4 regions of the Streptomyces sp. NPDC046335 genome follow, and region 3 is predicted to be linked to each of the others. Evidence: riboswitches for the same ligand, from Rfam matches in the RefSeq annotation. Region 3 holds a riboswitch; each other region holds the start of a gene.
The links. A riboswitch is a leader RNA that binds a small molecule or an ion and turns the genes downstream of it on or off. The one in region 3 is predicted to bind cyclic di-AMP.
Positions count from the first base shown of each region.

Region 1: linked by a shared signal. The riboswitch ahead of ACZ6JY_RS13110 (transglycosylase family protein) and the one ahead of ACZ6JY_RS11710 (transglycosylase SLT domain-containing protein) in region 3 are both predicted to bind cyclic di-AMP.
Region 2: linked by a shared signal. The riboswitch ahead of ACZ6JY_RS28605 (C40 family peptidase) and the one ahead of ACZ6JY_RS11710 (transglycosylase SLT domain-containing protein) in region 3 are both predicted to bind cyclic di-AMP.
Region 4: linked by a shared signal. The riboswitch ahead of ACZ6JY_RS08910 (M23 family metallopeptidase) and the one ahead of ACZ6JY_RS11710 (transglycosylase SLT domain-containing protein) in region 3 are both predicted to bind cyclic di-AMP.

Region 1 covers NZ_JBVJFF010000005.1:148,869-151,058, reverse strand. The annotation lists gene ACZ6JY_RS13115 (transglycosylase family protein) at 1-450, shown strand, start outside; cyclic di-AMP (ydaO/yuaA leader) riboswitch at 645-830, shown strand; gene ACZ6JY_RS13110 (transglycosylase family protein) at 835-1,554, shown strand; gene eno (phosphopyruvate hydratase) at 1,885-2,190, shown strand, end outside.
Region 2 covers NZ_JBVJFF010000012.1:114,853-117,042, reverse strand. The annotation lists gene ACZ6JY_RS28605 (C40 family peptidase) at 1-894, opposite strand, end outside; cyclic di-AMP (ydaO/yuaA leader) riboswitch at 902-1,058, opposite strand; gene ACZ6JY_RS28600 (ATP-dependent DNA helicase) at 1,304-2,190, shown strand, end outside.
Region 3 covers NZ_JBVJFF010000004.1:491,045-493,234, reverse strand. The annotation lists gene ACZ6JY_RS11715 (alpha/beta fold hydrolase) at 1-592, shown strand, start outside; cyclic di-AMP (ydaO/yuaA leader) riboswitch at 943-1,097, shown strand; gene ACZ6JY_RS11710 (transglycosylase SLT domain-containing protein) at 1,102-1,848, shown strand; gene ACZ6JY_RS11705 (GDSL-type esterase/lipase family protein) at 1,903-2,190, opposite strand, start outside.
Region 4 covers NZ_JBVJFF010000003.1:506,725-508,914, reverse strand. The annotation lists gene ACZ6JY_RS08915 (M16 family metallopeptidase) at 1-382, shown strand, start outside; cyclic di-AMP (ydaO/yuaA leader) riboswitch at 630-792, shown strand; gene ACZ6JY_RS08910 (M23 family metallopeptidase) at 805-1,608, shown strand; gene ACZ6JY_RS08905 (GntR family transcriptional regulator) at 1,812-2,190, shown strand, end outside.

The DNA.
Region 1 (2,190 bases), on a different contig from region 3:
CACGACAAGTCCGGCAAGAAGGACAGCGAGGACAGCAAGGACGGCAAGGCCGACGAGGCGGAGCCCGGCGGCAAGGCGGAGAAGGGCGCGCCGGACGGCTCGGACGAGTCCGCGGACGGCGAGAGCACTTCGCCCACGGGCAGGGACGAGGACTCCGCTTCCTCCACCGGCCGGCACCGCGGCGGCAGCGCGCGGGAGAGCGGTTCGGGCGCCGACGGGAGTGCCTCCGGCGACCGTTCGGGCCGGCACGCCTCGCGCGGCCACGAGCGGACGGACAAGCCGGCCGACGGGACGTACACGGTCCGCTCCGGCGACAACCTCTCGGCGATCGCCGACGACCACGGTGTGGACGGCGGTTGGTCCAGGCTCTACACCGAGAACAAGAAGACCGTCGGGGACGACCCGGACCTCATTCTCCCCGGTCAGAGCCTCGATTTGGGCGAAAAATAGGGGTAGTTGACGATGCGTCGGCGGGGTACTTCGCGTCGAATGCCCGTTTTGGCGCGAGTGAGAGATGGGTCTCAGAAGCCCTGATCGTCTTTGAAATTCGGGTGGTCCCCTGTCTACGGTCGTGACCGCTCGCCATTGGTGGGCCCCGCCGGTCGGTACGCCGAATCCTGCCAACGGCCGGACGGGAACAATCGTCGCTTCGAGCGCCGTAGGCAGGAGCGGGGGACCCAAGGTAAGTGCCGGGCCCGGAAGTTCGGCTCCGAACAGGAGCGGGACGTACGGACCGGCTAGGGGTGGAGCCGCACTCGGGAGAGTGCGGCCGGGCAACTTCACTGGCCCGAACCCGACAGCTCACCTCGCAGGCGTCGGTGAGGGGATCAACTCATGCTGTTTTCCAGCAAGGGCAAGCACCGCCGTCCGTCCAAGGCCACCCGTGTCGTCACGCTCGCCGGTGTCACCGGTGCCGCCGTGGCGGCCCCGCTGATGGCCGCCGGTTCGGCCTCGGCCGCCACCGCCTCCGAGTGGGACGCCGTCGCCCAGTGCGAGTCGGGCGGCAACTGGTCCATCAACACCGGCAACGGCTACCAGGGCGGCCTGCAGTTCTCGCCGTCCACCTGGGCCGCGTACGGCGGCACCAAGTACGCGTCCAGCGCCGACAAGGCCTCCAAGGCCCAGCAGATCGAGATCGCCGAGAAGGTCCTCGCGGGCCAGGGCAAGGGTGCCTGGCCGAGCTGTGGTGTCGGCCTCTCCAACGCCTCCGGTGGCGGCGGCGCCCAGCAGCAGGCCCCGCAGCAGCAGACCAAGCCGCAGCCGCAGAAGACGCAGCAGCAGGCCCCGCAGCAGCAGGCCGCCCCGCAGGAGCAGGCCGCGCCGAAGCCGCAGCCCGCGCCGCAGACCCAGACCAAGAAGACCGTCGAGACCCCGACCGGCAAGAAGGTCGAGAAGGGCGACGGCGAGTACAAGGTCAAGACGGGCGACACCCTGTCGAAGATCGCCGAGTCGCACGACGTCAAGGGCGGCTGGCAGAAGGTCTACAAGCTCAACGGCGACATCATCGACAACGCCGACTTCATCTACCCGGGCCAGCAGCTCCACCTGAGCTGACCCGCGCGGCCACGGCCGTGCCTCGGCGGACGCACGGCCGTACCCCCGTCCCCACGGGCTCCCCGCCCCGGTGCGCGTATCCCCCGTACGCACCGGGGCGGGGGTATGTCCGCCCCCGGCCCCCGGCTGGTCGCCCCCGGCTGTTCGCCTTCAGCGAGCTACTGGTCAGTAGAAACGCGGGCTTCCGTCCCGTTTCCCCGGTATTTGGGCGCTCGTGCGTCCCACGGGGCGGGCGGTCGGCTGGCCGAAGGCTCCGGGCCGGTTAGGCTCAGGAGACGCAGGGCCGAAGCGGCCCCGCGTAAACGCGTCACATCCCAGAAGGAGATGCTCGTGCCGTCCATCGACGTCGTCGTAGCCCGGGAAATCCTGGACTCCCGAGGCAACCCCACGGTCGAGGTCGAGGTCGGCCTCGACGACGGCAGCACGGGTCGTGCCGCCGTCCCGTCCGGTGCCTCCACCGGAGCCTTCGAGGCCATCGAACTCCGTGACGGTGACCCCAACCGTTACATGGGCAAGGGCGTGGAGAAGGCCGTCCTCGCCGTCATCGAGCAGATCGGCCCGGAGCTCGTCGGCTACGACGCCACCGAGCAGCGCCTGATCGACCAGGCCATGTTCGACCTGGACGCCACCGACAAC
Region 2 (2,190 bases), on a different contig from region 3:
CTTCGCGGCCTTGGTGGCGTAGCTGCCGTCCGTGCTCCCGGAGCCCGAGCCCGAGCCTGTGCCGGAGCCCGTACCCGTACCCGTATCCGAGCCGGTGCCGGAGCCCGAGCCGGAGCCCTGGCCGTCCTCCCGCTCCCGCTCCTTCTCCTTCCGCGCCGCCTCCTCGGCCTCGCGCTTGCGCTCCGCCTCGGCGGCCTGTTCGCGGGCCAGCTTCTCGGCCTTGCGCTTGGCCTCCCGCTCCTTCTTGCGCTCGATCGCCGCGAGCCGCGCCTTCTCCTCGGTGGTCAGCTCCGAGAGCAGCTCGCGCGCCTCGCCCAGTTTCTTCTGGACGGTCCGCTTGCTGGTCCGCAGGTTTTCCCGCGAGTCGGTCAGCGTCTCCAGGCTCTTCGCCGCCTTCGTGCGCTGCTTCGTCGCCGCGGCTCGCTGCGTCTCGTAGTCGTCGACGGCCTTCTTCTGCCGCGTGGTCAGCCGGTCCGCCAGGTGGTTCTGGTCGAAATAGCCCTGCGGGTCGTCGGCCAGCAGCATGGTGGCCGTCTCCGAGACGCCTCCGGTGCGGTACTGCGCGGCGGCGAAGGAGCCGAGCTCCTGACGCGCGTCGTTCAGCTTGTCCGTGCGCTTGGCCACATCGTCCAGGACGCGGTCGACCTTCTTGCGCTGCTTCTCGGTCTTCTCCTTGGCCGAGTTGTACTTCTGGGTGGCCACGCCCGCTTGGTGGTAGAGGGCGTCGACCTTCTTCTGGACCTCTTCCAGGCTGGGCTTGGCGGGCGCCGACGGCGCGGCCTGGGCGCTCTGGGAGAGGAGCGCCACGGAGGTGAGGGCGGCCGTGGTGATGCCGACGGCGGGGGCGGTGCGAATTCCGGCTGACCGGGTCCGCGGCTTGCGGTGCGACGCCAAGGGAGGCGACTCCTTCCGTAGGCCGCCTACCGGGTTAGCTGTCGGGTTCGGGCGGGTGGTCCGGAAGGTTGCCCTACGGTTCCGTACTGCGTACGGGACCGATTCACCCCAAGTTCTCGGTGGGTCCCCGGCTCCGAACATGTCGGACTCGGCGGGGGCCGCGCGTTCCCGGCGGGGTTCGCCGGTGGGAATACGAGCGGCCCGCGCAGCACGCTAGCCAACTTGTGTGGCGCCTGTGAAGGTTGATGTTCGATATGCCCGATACATTTTCGTGACTTTACGAGGCCCCGGGCGCGGCCTCGTGACGCGATGGCAGAGGGTGCTCGGTAGTGGACACGCTGTGAGCCAAGGAGTGGGTCGGCGGAACCCGGCGCGGGTTGTCAGTGGGTCCGCCTAGACTCGGGAGGCGATGAGCAGCCTCTTTGACGACAGCTTCCTGGCGGACCTGCAGCCCTCGCGGGCCACGGACGAAGAACCTCCGCCCCCGCCCGAGGACAGCGCTCCGGAGCCCGTTCCGGACGACTTGTTCGACGGGAAGTTCGACGCGCCCATGACCCGGGACACGCACTACCGGGACGGTGCCCCGCGCCCGGTGATCGACCCGGCGGCGCTGCTCGAGGGGCTGAACGAGAACCAGCGCGCGGCCGTCGTGCACGCGGGTGCCCCGCTGCTCATCGTCGCCGGCGCCGGTTCCGGCAAGACCCGTGTGCTGACCCACCGCATCGCGTACCTCCTCGCCGCGCGCGGCGTGCACCCCGGCCAGATCCTCGCGATCACCTTCACGAACAAGGCCGCGGGTGAGATGAGGGAGCGCGTCGAGCAGCTCGTGGGGCCCCGGGCCAACGCGATGTGGGTGTCGACGTTCCACAGCGCCTGCGTCCGCATCCTGCGCCGCGAGTACAAGAAGCTGGGCTTCACGTCCTCCTTCTCGATCTACGACGCGGCGGACTCCAAGCGCTTGATGGCTCTGGTCTGCCGCGACCTCGACCTCGACCCGAAGAAGTTCCCGCCGAAGTCGTTCAGCGCCAAGATCTCCAACCTCAAGAACGAGCTGATCGACGAGGACGACTTCGCGAGCAAGGCCGCCGACGGCTTCGAGAAGACCCTCGCCCAGGCCTATGCCATGTACCAGTCACGCCTGCGCGAGGCGAACGCGCTGGACTTCGACGACCTGATCATGACGACGGTCAACCTCCTGCGCGCCTTCCCGGACGTCGCGGAGCACTACCGCCGCCGCTTCCGCCACGTCATGGTCGACGAGTACCAGGACACGAACCACGCGCAGTACGCCCTCGT
Region 3 (2,190 bases):
GGCCTGGGTCGCCTTCTCGCTGGCCCTGAAGTACGAAGAGCGCCTGCATGGTGTCGCTCTGCTCGACGCCGGCATTCCCGGAATCACCCTCCCGGACTCCATCCCGATGGATCCCGAGCGGGCCTGGAAAACCTGGCACTTCGCCTTCCACCTGGTGCCCGAACTGCCCGAGACTCTGCTCACCGGCCGCGAACATGACTACGTCGGCTGGTTCTTGAAGGTCAAAGCCCTGTCCCCGGACACCTTCGACGACGTCGAGATCGACCATTACGCCGCCGCCATCGCGGCCGAGGGCGGCCTTTCGGCGTCTCTCGCCTACTACCGCGAGGCCGCGGAATCGGCGCGCAAAAACCATGACGCCCTCGAACAAGGGCACTTGACCGTCCCGGTCCTGGGAATCTCCAGCTCCCATGGCTCGATCCCCGACATGGCCGCCTCCCTCAGCCCGTGGGCGGAGAACGCGACCGGCGTCTGCATCCCGCAGGCCGGACACTTCATTCCCGAAGAGCAGCCCGACGCAACCGTGGACGCGTTGACCGCCTTCATCGATCGCGAGCGCGTCATGGGCGTTATGACCCCTTTCACGAAGTAAGCGACCGCCGCAGTATGTCCCGTTTCAGTACGAGGCGGGCAGGTTCGTCACACTCGCACTGAATAGGAAACCTGCCCGCATTACAGCGCGTTCGGGCCACGCTCAACGCCGTTCCTCATTCAGTGAAATGAGTCACGCCGACAATCTCGCCCGCCGGCCTCTCCGAACGCGCTTCCCGTTCTGCGCAAAGAAAGTTGGAATTATCGATCAAGAAAGACCCTGGTTTCTGATCATCAGAAACGGACCACGGGCTTTCGGTATGCGAATTCGAGACTTGTTCCGCCCGGGCTTTCTCGCCTAACGTCACCGTCAATCCGGGCGGAACGCCTAATCCTGCCGCTGCCCGGAAACCCATCCACCCACTGACGCACGGCAGGAGCGGGGGACCCAGGTAAGCCGCCGATCCGGATTCCGGAAAGGCTAGGGGTGAAGTCGTATTCACAGTGCGACCGGACATCTCCCGTCCGAACCCGACAGCTCACCTCGCAGGCGACGGAGAGGATTTCGTCATGCCCGCAAAGGGAAAGCACCGCCGCCCCAAGTCCAGCTCGCTCAACCGAGGCATCGCCGTCGCGGGAACGGGCGGGGCCGTGCTCATTCTCCCGGTGCTCGGTGCCACCGCTGCCAACGCGGCGCCGGCCGGCACGGTCGCCAAGCCCGCCGCGGCCTCGACGACCTACGTCGTCGTGTCGGGTGACTCCCTCTCCACGATCGCCGAGGAGCAGTCAGTGAGCGGCGGCTGGGAGAGCCTGTACAAGAACAACCGGGGCGTCCTCGGTGACGACCCCGGCCTGATCAAGCCCGGGCTCAAGCTCAACCTCGGCAAGGCGGGCACGGCCGAGCCCAGGCCGGCCGCCGACCGGGCGGACCGCTCCGAGCGCGACAACGCGTCCGCCGCCGAGCCCGCGGCCGCCACCCCGGCGAAGAAGACCTACACGAACAACCTCGACGGCTGGATCAAGGAGTCGCTCGACATACTGGCCCAGCACGGCATCCCCGGCACCTACGAGGGCATCCACCGCAACGTCATGCGTGAGTCCTCCGGCAACCCGCTGGCCATCAACAACTGGGACTCCAACGCTGCCGCCGGCACCCCGTCCAAGGGTCTGCTCCAGGTCATCGCGCCCACGTTCACCGCGTACCACGTGCCCGGCACGTCGCTGGACAGCTACGACCCGGTCGCCAACATCACCGCCGCCTGCAACTACGCGGCCGACCGGTACGGCTCGATCGACAACGTGAACGGCCCGTACTGATCCACACCCCCCATCTCGTCCCCTCTGAGCCCCGGCGCGCCATGTGTCCGGGGCTCAGCCCTGCCCCTCGACGGCGAAGGGGCCGTCCTCGCCGAACACGAGCCGCGCGAAGTTCTCTCCGATGCGGCGGTGCCCCGCGGCGTCGGGGTGGATCGCGTCGGGCAGCGGGAACTCGGCGTAGTCGCTCTCGCCGTAGAGGTCGCGGCCGCTGAGGTAGTGGAGGTGGGGGTCGTCGGCCGTCCGCTGTTCGACGATCCGGGCGAGTTCGTCGCGGATGACGTTGAGTGTCAGGCGCCCGGCGGCCCGCTCGGCCGGATCACCCGTGGCCTTGAACCGCAGGGT
Region 4 (2,190 bases), on a different contig from region 3:
CGGATCGGTCGACACGGAGTCCACGGGCCCCGCGCTCGACGACCTCTGGAAGGTGCTGCGCACGCTCGCCGCGGAGGGCCTGACCGACGCCGAGCGCGACGTGGCGGTGCAGAACCTGGTGGGCGTCGCCCCGCTCAAGTACGAGATGGCGTCCTCCGTGGCGGCCACGCTCGCCGACCAGGTCGAGCAGAACCTCCCGGACGACTTCCAGGCGCGGCTCTACCGGCAGTTGGCCGCCACCGGCACCGTGGAGGCCACCGCGGCCGTCGTCAGCGCCTTCCCGGAGGACCATCTGGTGACGATCCTCGTGGGCGACGCCGCGCGCATCGAGGAGCCCGTCAGGGCCCTCGGCATCGGCGACGTGAGCGTCGTACCCGGCTGAGCGGCGTCCCCGGCTGAGCGACGGGCAGCGACGCGGCCAGCCAGCAGCCAGCAGCAAGTCAGGACATGTCAGGACCCCGGTGGCCGTTTGGGCTGCCGGGTTCCTCATATGTCCGAATTACTATGGAGGTTGCCTGTCTGCCGTGTGGCGTGCGCTACAAAAGAGGCGTTCTGTTTGTCGTTCGAAAGACGTCACGTTTAGCGTCGGTCCGGCTGTTCGTCACGCAGTACGCCGCAGCCGCGGCACCGGACAGTCATCGCCGAGTCCCCGTACGGCGCGAGCCAGGGGAGCCGGGGACCCACATGTCCCCTGGGGTGAATCGGGAACCTTGCCGCGAGGTGAGGGGCCCGTAGGAGACCTTCCTGCTCCGAACCCGTCAGCTAACCCGGTAGGCGAGAGGGAAGGAAAGGACCAGCCGCTTCATGGCGTTCACCCGTGCCACCGGGAAGCACCGTCGTCCGAGCCGCCTCACGCGCACCACGGCGAATGCCGCGGGCGTCGCCGCGCTCACCACCACCGGTGTCATCGGAGGCCTGGCAGCTCCCGCGCTCGCCGCCGCCGATGACGCGGCCATCGAGCACACCGGACTCACCCAGGCGATCTCCGTCGGCGACACGCTCGCCGAGAGCATCGACGCGCAGGCCGCCGCCCAGCACCAGGCCGCCGAGGAAGCCGCCGCCGCCAAGAAGGCCGAAGAGGCCGCCAAGAAGAAGGCCGCGGAGGAGAAGCGCAAGGCCGAGGCCGAGGCCAAGGCGAAGGCCAAGAAGGAGCGCGAGGAGAAGGAGCGCGCCGCCCGCGAGGCCGAGCGCAAGCGCCTGAACACCTACGTCTCCCCGATCTCCGGTTCCTACGTCTCCACGGGCTACCAGACCGGCGGGGCCATGTGGTCCTCCGGCAGCCACACCGGCGTCGACTTCCACGCCGCCTCCGGAACCCCGGTCCACGCGGTCGGCTCCGGCACCGTGGTCGAGGCCGGCTGGGGCGGTGCCTACGGCAACAACGTGGTCATCAAGATGAACGACGGCACGTACACCCAGTACGGCCACATGTCCTCCCTCGGCGTCACCGTCGGCCAGGCGGTCACCCCCGGACAGCAGATAGGCCTCTCCGGCTCCACGGGCAACTCCAGCGGCCCGCACCTGCACTTCGAGGCCCGCTCCGGCGAGGAGTACGGCTCGGACATCGACCCCGTCGCCTACCTCCGCGCGCACGGCGTCAACGTCTGACCGGCGTCGTCCACGTCGTACCCGACCGGCGCCCCGACGCCGTACCGAAAGCCCCGGCTCACGAAGAGCCGGGGCTTTCGGCGTCTGGCCAAAAGATATCCATGAATTCCGTCCCCCGTCGGAAAACGCGTCGTCCTGCAATAGAGTCACGGAAAGAGCGTCAATCGACCGCGTCGCGCGGGGATCAAGGCGGAGGTCCGGTCATGCGCATTCCCGCGCACTCTGTATGCACGGCGATACGGGACGACATCATTTCCGGCGTCCATGAAAGAGGCGGCCGGCTCACCGAAGACCTCCTCGCGCGCCGCTACGGCGTCTCCCGCGTCCCCGTGCGCGAGGCCCTGCGCACCCTGGAGGCCGAGGGGTTCGTCGTGACGCGCAGGCACGCGGGCGCGTGTGTCGCCGAGCCCACGGAGCAGGAGGCCGCCGACCTCCTGGAGCTTCGCCTGCTGCTCGAACCGCTGGCCGCGGCACGCGCGGCCCGGCGCCGCACCGACGCCCACCTCAAGGTCCTGCGCGGCCTCGTCAGGGTGGGCCAGGAGCGCCGCAGGAAGGGCCAGGGGGAGGATCTGGGCTCGCTGG